DNA from 2 places in the Cohnella sp. GCM10020058 genome. Region 1 is predicted to be linked to the other one. Evidence: predicted binding sites of a transcription regulator. Region 1 holds the regulator's gene; the other holds the start of a gene.

What was found. The regulator NrdR, encoded in region 1, represses ribonucleotide reductase genes. The targets are predictions, from matches to a motif close to AACACNATATATNGTGTT.
Region 2: a site for NrdR is predicted at 2,767-2,784, ahead of nrdI (class Ib ribonucleoside-diphosphate reductase assembly flavoprotein NrdI). Genes of this name have one in related genera too.

The regions. Positions count from the first base shown of each region.
Region 1 is NZ_JBHUJV010000001.1:442,527-446,943, forward strand. Features, by position in the region: gene ACFSR7_RS01830 (MntP/YtaF family protein) at 1-196, shown strand, start outside; gene coaE (dephospho-CoA kinase) at 476-1,084, shown strand; gene ACFSR7_RS01840 (lytic transglycosylase domain-containing protein) at 1,081-1,662, shown strand; gene ACFSR7_RS01845 (alpha/beta-type small acid-soluble spore protein) at 1,746-1,967, opposite strand; gene nrdR (transcriptional regulator NrdR) at 2,084-2,545, shown strand; tRNA gene ACFSR7_RS01855 (tRNA-Ala) at 2,711-2,786, shown strand; gene ACFSR7_RS01860 (ATP-binding protein) at 3,446-3,688, opposite strand; gene ACFSR7_RS01865 (hypothetical protein) at 3,964-4,368, shown strand.
Region 2 is NZ_JBHUJV010000019.1:20,276-24,692, reverse strand. Features, by position in the region: gene nrdF (class 1b ribonucleoside-diphosphate reductase subunit beta) at 1-48, opposite strand, end outside; gene nrdE (class 1b ribonucleoside-diphosphate reductase subunit alpha) at 82-2,166, opposite strand; gene nrdI (class Ib ribonucleoside-diphosphate reductase assembly flavoprotein NrdI) at 2,153-2,512, opposite strand; gene ACFSR7_RS30760 (helix-turn-helix domain-containing protein) at 2,986-3,885, opposite strand; gene ACFSR7_RS30755 (ThuA domain-containing protein) at 4,042-4,417, shown strand, end outside.

The sequences.
Region 1 (4,417 bases):
CATCGGCGCTGCGCTCGTCGGATTCCCGGCTGTGCCGACCGCGATCTTGATCGCTGCGGCGAGCGGCATGTTTCTTTGGGCGGGCATGCGCGTCGGATTTCTGGCATCGGGAATGCGCTGGGTGCAGAGACTGACCGTGTTGCCGGGCATTATTTTAATCGTAATGGGCATATTCAAGCTGATGCAGGCCTCTTGAGGTCTGCGGTATAGGCTTGATTTTTACGACTCATGCCATTATCCCATTGACTCAGCAGGTTCATCCGGCATTTGCGCAGCTCGTGCAGCTTGAAGCCGTATCTGAGCCGAGGGGATAATGGCATGGCAGGGTAGCACCAGAGCTGAGCGAGCGGGATAATGGCATGGCAAGGCAGGGGAGCGCCAGAGCTGAGCGAGCGGTATAATCGTACAAAGGACGGCAACCCTTTCATTTGGAGCGAACGACGGCATACTTTGCCGCTGCAAGGAGGTTGGCAGGATGAACATCGGATTGACCGGAGGCATTGCTACCGGCAAGAGCACAGTCGCGCGTATGTTGGTGGCCAGGGGGGCAGCACTCGTCGACGCCGATCGAATTGCCCGGGAAATTGTCGAACCAGGACAAGCTTCCCTCGCCCGGATCGCAGAGCGATTCGGTGCAGACGTCATTCGGGAGGACGGCACGCTCGACCGGCGGTTGTTGGGTTCGATCGTGTTTGCGGATGTGGAGGAGCGCAAAGCGCTTGAGGCGATCACGCACCCGGCCATTCGCGAGCGAATGCGCGAGCGGATCGCCGTGCTTGAGGCGGAGCAGGCGGACCGATTAGTCGTGGCGGACATTCCGCTGCTGTACGAGTCGGGGCTGCAACACTTATACGAAAGCGTCATGGTGGCTTACGTTCCTCGCGAAATTCAGCGCATTCGTCTGATCGAGCGCGACGGGCTGTCGCCTGAAGAAGCGGACAAGCGACTTGGCGCGCAAATGGACATTGAAAAGAAACGGCAGCTTGCCGATTACGTGATAGACAATAGCGGTACGCTGGCCGACACTGAAGCGCAGCTGGATCGCTTCTGGCGGTCGCTTCAGTCGGGAACGGTTTCGTTATGAGTAAAAAAAGGACGAGGCCGAAGCGAAAACGCTGGTTTTTGCTACTGTTCCTCATTATCGTCGCGTTGCTGTTTATCCGTTCGGAATGGCTTGGCAAGATGGTATACCCCATTCAGTACCAAAAAGAAATTCAGTCGAACGCGGACCGCTATGCCGTGGATCCTCGCCTGATTGCGGCTGTCATACGGGTAGAATCCAATTTCGAGCCGAATGCTGTCTCTCCGAAAGGCGCGATCGGTATCATGCAGATCATGCCGGATACCGCCGAATGGATCCTCAAGCAGGACGACTTCGGCAGCATCACGGCCAAGCTCGCAGGAGAGCGAGCCGACGCGGGCATTCGCCTCGGATCCTGGTACCTCAAGGAGCTGCTGCGGCAATTCGACGGCGATGCGGTCAAGTCACTGGCCGCATACAATGCGGGACCGGGCAAGGTGAAGCAGTGGCTCCGGGATGGCAAGTGGGACGGCCGCGAAGAGACGATCTCTGATATCCCTTACGGAGAAACCCGGCGATACGTGCAGAAGGTGCTTTTTTACCGCAAGAAATATGACGAACTATATGACAATTGGTCTTAAGCGCGTTAAAATGGAAAAGAAGCCCTGAAGCACGAAGCTTCAGGACTCCTTGTTATTGAATTACCTAGGTGAAGAGCGTGAACTTAGAAACGGCCTGCGAGTTGTTGCTCAGCGATTTGTACCAGGCGCTTAGTGATGCTACCACCAATCGAACCGGTATCGCGAGTAACCATGTTCCCGTAGTAACCGTCTTGCGGGATTGCAATGCCGAGTTCTTGAGCAACTTCATATTTCAGTTGGTCAAGCGCACCGTGAGATTGAGGTACGACCAGGTTGTTGCTGTTGCTGTTGTTTCCTTGGCTCATGTTGTTCACCTCCTCGCGGTTGGTAAACGTATTATGTGCCTTATCCCCGGAATCATGTAAGGGAAGGCTTGGAAATTTAAAAAAAGTTTCTCTCGTCGAAGGAGAGCCGCATCCATATGAAATGTCCTTATTGCGACTACAACGGTACGAAGGTGCTCGACTCCCGTCCGGCCAACGACAACAAGTCGATTCGCCGCCGTCGCGAATGCGAATCCTGCAATCGCCGCTTCACGACTTTCGAGATGGTCGAAGAGACACCGCTGATCGTTATTAAGAAAGACGGCAGCCGCGAAGAGTTCAGCCGCGAGAAGCTGCTGCGCGGCCTGCTGCGCGCATGCGAGAAACGTCCCGTATCCGTCGGACAGCTCGAGATCCTCGTCTCCAACGTCGAGCGCGAGCTGCGCAACACCGCCCAGGCGGAGATCGACAGCAACATGATCGGCGAGAGCGTCATGGAGCAGCTGTACCCGGTCGACGAGGTCGCATACGTACGCTTCGCGTCCGTGTACCGGCAGTTCAAGGACATCAACATGTTCCTTAAGGAATTGAACGTGCTTATTAATAAGCACGGGATTTGAAGTTTTGAACTTGTTATTGGTTTGCAGGCGGACAGGCTCTGCGCCTTAGAGGGGCAGAGCTTTTAAGCTTTATGTACATGAAGAAAAATTGTTCAATTTATTGTTGACATGCCTTTTGATCCTGTGATAAGATCATTCTTGTCGCCAACGAACGATACGTCATATGGGGCCATAGCTCAGCTGGGAGAGCGCATCGCTGGCAGCGATGAGGTCAGGGGTTCGATCCCCCTTGGCTCCACCAAATGCAAACTTCAGACACGCCGAATAAGGCGTGTTTTTTGCATTTGGTGGAGCCCCTGAGGGGGCGAACCCCGGGGGGCGTTCCACGCGCAGGGAGCCGAAGGCGGACGAGCATGGCATCGATATCTACCGCTGCGCTCTACATCGGCGAATCTGCTTCGTCAGCAAAGGTTAATGAGGATATCGTTATCCCCCTTGGCTCCACCAAACATACGATACTCGAATCCCTTGCGTAGCAAGGGTTTTTTCCTTTTGGTGTTTTCCCTCTTCGGCGGGTCAATCATCGGTTTTGATGAATCGGGGACGGATTGGGGACGAAAATTTTTACATCGTGCTGCCGAATCCGAAGGAAAGCCTTCAAGGTCCAATACCCGTAAGGCAAGTCGATATGGTGATTTTTCTTAGGCAATGGATAAAATGGTGGAGGACGGGTCGACTTGGAATCCCTTGCCTGCCTTCCGCCCTTGGCCGCACTAACATCTTCTACACGACCTTCTTGCGGTTGTAAGATCGTCCCTGAGGAAACACGAGGGCGTTTCCTCGTCGGCACTCCGATTAGTCAGTGCCCCAAAGAAGTAGTATTTCGTAAAGCAAAAATCCCCAAAGATATCGAGTATATTTCCCCATCGTCGCGTGGGGAATTTTGTCACGGCTCTTTTGTCACGGCTCTTTCATGAGCGCATGCTTCATTCTGTAGCTAGCTCTCACCTCGAAAACGAGTAGATGTCCATGGTGTGCTAAACGGTCAATCATCGCCGCGACCATCTGGCCATCGGTGAAGACGGTTCCCCATTTAGAGAATTCCAGATTCGTTCTAATGACTAGACTTCGGCTTTCATAGCTGTCAGCAGAAGCTCGCCTCGAGCGAGCTTGACAAGACTCAGAGGCTGGAGAACGAATCAAGAAGGCTTTCAGTCGCAGAGGTTATCAGAAGGGCGCTCGCTCCATCAAAATGGTCCTGGAGCATGGTTATCTATAACTGTAAACGGATTCGCAGGCACATGAGGAATTTAAACCTCGTCTGCCCTCACTGCAGGACTAATTCATACAGAAGAATGGCTAAGACAGTACTGGAGCACCGAGTCGTACCGAATAAAGCTACAACGGGAGTTTAAGAAGGGGTTCCTGGGTCTTGGCTGCTCACTGACATCACTTATCTTCTACATGGACGGTCGGAGATGGCTTTTTTATCGATGATCCTGGATGCCTCCACGGGAGAACTGTTGGCTTACAATCTTTCCAATTGCCTTACCCTATCTTTGGCGACGAAGACGATCGATAATCTGAAAAAACAGCGACGTTTGAAGTTACATAAGGATGCCTTTATCACTCCGATCAAGGTAGTTGCTATTCCAAAAGCTGCTGAAGAAGATGGGCTGAGCCAGTCCATCTCGAGACGAAAAAACTGTTGGGATGATGCACCATATGAGTCTTTTTACGGTCACATGAAAGACCATGTGATTAGCAGCAATTGCTTCACTTTAGAGGAACAAAGTCTAGAAATTGATCGCTACGTGCGAATTACAACCACTACAAATACCAATTGGAACGAAAAAGGTACCCCCTATTACACGAATCATTGAAGCCCGCTCATCCGCACGGTACTATTTTGTAGGATAACAGCGAGTTTCG
Region 2 (4,417 bases), on a different contig from region 1:
GAAATCGTCGTCGGGACGGTTCCAGTTGACCGCCTTGTGCGTTGCCATAGCTCTAATCTCCTTCAGATTCGCCTGTCCGTCTTAGACGGCGCAGGCGATGCATTCTTCGACGGACAGACGGTTCGTCCGCGTATAGTACAGGGACTTGAGTCCCAGCTTGTCTGCGTAAATGTAGTAGCGGGCCAGCTCGCGCGTCGTCACGTTGCTGTTGACGTGCAGCACGGTAGAGATGCCTTGGTCCACATGCGCCTGAATCTCCGCGATCAGATCGAGTACCTTGAACTGATCCATCTGATAGGCCGATTTGTAATAGAAGAAGTTGTCCTGACGCATGAAAGGCATCGGATAATACGTCGTCGAATTCGCGTACGTCCGCGTCTCGATCTGCTCGACGATCGGCATAACGCTGGAAGTGGCATTTTGCACGTAGGAGATGCTCTGCGTCGGCGCGATCGCCAGCCGGTAGGCATGGTACAGGCCGTGCTTCATAACGTCGGCCTTCAGCTGCGCCCAATCCTGCTGCGTCGGAATCGAGATGCCGGCGAACAGTTCCTTGACCTTGTCCGTGCGCGGCGTGTAGTCCGTCTCCGTGTAGCGATCGAAGTACGTGCCTTTGGCATACTCGGATTGCTCGAAGCCGTCGAACGTAATGCCCGACTTTCTGGCGATATCCATGCTCTTCTCGATCGAGTGAAAATTGATGCTCATGAAAAACGTGCGTGCGAAATCCTTCGCCTCGTCGCTCTCGTAAGCGATCTTGTTCTTCGCGAGATAGCCGTGCAGGTTCATCGCGCCGAGGCCGATGGAGTGCAGCTCGCGGTTCGCCTTGGCGACGCCCGGCGCGTTGGCGACGGTCGTCATGTCGCTCACGGCGGTCAGGGCCATTACGCCCTCATGCACCGATTCCTTGATCTTTTTGTGTTCCATGACGTTCGCAATGTTCAGCGATGCCAGGTTGCAGCTGATGTCGCGGCGAATGACGTCGGGCTGGCCGTAGTCGCCGATCTCGCTCGTCTCCTGCAGCTGGAAAATCTCCGTGCACAGGTTCGACATCTTGATGGCGCCGATGTCCTTGAGCGCGTGATCCTTGTTCGCGTTGGAGCGGTTCATAATGTAAGGATAGCCGGATTCGAGCTGCGTCGTCGCGATCTTGACGAGCATGTCGCGGGCGGTCATGATCGCTTTCTTTTTCACCCGGTCGTCGGCGAGCAGCGTGTCGTACATCTCGTCGATATCCATATCGTCCAGATGCTTGCCGTAAGCCTTGAACACCGTATATGGGGCGAATACGTGCAGCGGCTTGTTTTCCTCGGCCAGCTTGTAGAACTTCGAAGGAACGATCAGGCCGATCGACAGCGTCTTGAGACGGGTTTTCTCGTCTGCGTTAATCTTCTTGCTGTCGAGGAACTCCATGACGTCCCAGCCGAAAATATTGTAGTAACCGGCGCCGGAGCCCTTGCGTTGACCCATTTGGTCGGCGTAGGAGAATGCGTCCTCCATCAGCTTGAGTACGGGCATGATGCCCTTGGCCGCGCCTTCGACGCCCTTGATGCTCTCGCCGCGCCCGCGCAGCTTGGACAGGTTGACAGCGACGCCGCCGCCGATCTTGGACAGCTGCATGCAGGTGCCGAGCACATGGTTGATCGAGTTGAGCGCATCGTCCATCTCCAGAAGGAAGCAGGACACCATCTCGCCGCGGCGGCTTTTGCCCGCGTTGAGGAAGGTCGGCGTCGCCGGCTGCACGCGCTGTTCCATCATGGCCTGCGCCAGAAGATGGGCCGTATTGACGTCGCCGCGTCCCAGGTGCAGCGCGACGATCGCGACGCGGTCCGGGTAATGCTCCAGGTAGATGCTGCGGTCGTTGCTCTTCACCGCGTAATCGGTGTAGAACTTGGAAGCCGCCATATAAGAAGGAAACTTGAAGTCGTAGCCGTGCGCAATCCGGTACACCTCTTCGACCTCATGCTCCTTGTACTTTGCAAATACGTCCTCGTAGTAGTCGTTCTCGATCATATAATGGACCTTGGACAGATGCCCCGTGAACGACAGGCTGCGCTGCTTCACTTCTTCCATAAACGCATCGACGGCCTCCAGATCCTTGTCCAGTTGAAAGAATCCGTCAGCGTCGCGCTGCATCAGCAGGTTGTTCAATTCAATATGCCGCAACTGCGCTCACCTCCCGCTTAAAATTATCGACGTCGCGCTGCGTTCCCGACAGCTCGAACTTGTAAAGCACCGGTACCCCGTACCGCTCTGAAATCGTATCCGCGCTCTTCGCGAAGCCGTTCCCCCAATTGCGATTGCCGCTGGCCGATACGCCAATCATCTTGCTTGCATTGCGCTCCAGGAAGGAGACCACGTTGTCCGGCACTTGCCCGAACCCGGTCGTATAGGTGACCAGGACGAACGGCTCGTCCAGCGTCTCGGTCTCGTCGATCGGCACGGCCGGCAGATTCAGCTTGCCCACGAACCTCCGTACATTCCCCGTCTTCGATGCGTATGCGATCAGCATGGCGCAATCCCCCTCCTGAAAAGTTGAAAATATGTAATAAAATAGAAGAAACGGCGCGCAGAAATACGCTGTGCGGGCATCACGAAAAAGCTTTCGCTCGTACTGCAATGCAGCCTTCGAAAACCCGCCGAATATCCTGTTGTTTGCACCGCCGGCACTGGCTTGCCGGGTCAACTTATCGTCATTTTCCGCTACCGTTTATTAACCAACGCCCGCGGACTTCAAACCGATATGTTGAGGACATTTATAAATTTATATCAATATATTGTGCCTGTCAATCCATGGAGCGGCCTAAAATTTATAAGATGCAGGCAGGAATTCGCAAAACCCGCGTCCCGCAAGGGTTGCGGTCGATTGAGATCGATTCGTAAAAAAACGGCGGGCAGACAATTGCTGCCGCCGGCCCGTCCATACTACATATAGGGGGACTTCTTGTCCGATTTGTCAAGGGATTGTTTTCGAATTTTTCGCCGTCAATTGCGCATGCGCTGTCTGAACTCTTTGGGCGAATGCTGGTTGTGCCGCTTGAACAATTTGTAGAACTGCGCCATATTCCAGATGCCCACCTCGAAGCTCACCTCCATGATGCTAAGGTCGGTCGTAAGCAGCAGGCGCTCCGCCTTTTTGATTCGGTTAAAATTCACGTAGTCGACGAACGGAATGCCCATCGTGCGCTTGAACGTCTTGATGAAATGATGGTAGCTCATGCCGAGCAGGCGACGTACGTCGTCCACCGCGATCTTCTCCCCCAGGCGGCTCTCCACGTAGTCGAGCACCGGCCGCATCCGCAGGATGCCCGCCTCTTCCGTCCCCCGCAGCACGCCGCGGTCGTCGCCTCTGAGCATCAGCAGGAGCAGACGCTTGATCGACGCGCTGACCGCGATCTCGTAGCCCGTACGCCCCCTGTACGTCTCCTCGTAAATGTCGGCGATCAGCGCATGAGCCTCGTTCCGCGCGGAAGGGCTTGCTTCAAATATGTAGTTCAAATCCTCGAGCGGACCGGTCAGCTCCGAGAAGTGATGAAGGTAGGGCAGAATGCTCTGATCGAAGTGCCGCACGAGATCCACCTGGAAAACGATGTATCTGACAGGCTTGCCAGCCGCGCTCCACGTCCTGTGCGGCCGGGAGGAACCGATCACCATGACGTCCCCCGGCCCGAGCATCGTCAGCGACGACATCGTCTGCACCTCAAGACCGCCCTCGATGATCGCCAGAAACTCTACTTCTTTATGATAATGCCAATGCCAGGCGTCCGTGGCTTGGCGAATCCGCTCCACGCCGTGGAGCTCCCACACCTTGAGGAACAGCAGCGGATTCTGGTACACGACTTTTTCGTTGACCGCGTCCGCGTGCGTATCGATAGCGTTCGGCATTTCGGATCGTTCACCTCTTTAGTAGCTTCATCAAGCAGTATAACACTTTTGAATATAAATGAATTAAGATCAGACATATTCCGGCAAGCTCCGATTGTCTATACTGAGAACAAGAAAGCATATACAAGTATACGAGGATCGGGAGGCTGCATTTAAATGGCACAGCGTATTAGAGTCACGGTATGGAACGAGAACCGCCACGAAAAAACGAGCGAAAAGGTGCGCGAAGTATATCCGGAGGGCATTCACGCCGCGATCGGGCAAGGACTCGGCACGGACGAGTTCGAGGTTCGCTACGCAACGCTCGACGACGACGAGGAGCACGGCCTGTCCGAGCAGCTGCTCAGCGAGACCGACGTCCTGTTCTGGTGGGGACATATGGCGCACGGCGACGTCAAGGACGAGATCGTCGAGCGCGTGCAGGGCCGCGTGCTGCGCGGCATGGGACTTATCGTGCTGCACTCGGGCCACTTCTCCAAGATCTTCAAGAAGCTGATGGGCACGTCCTGCGATCTCAAATGGCGCGAAGCCG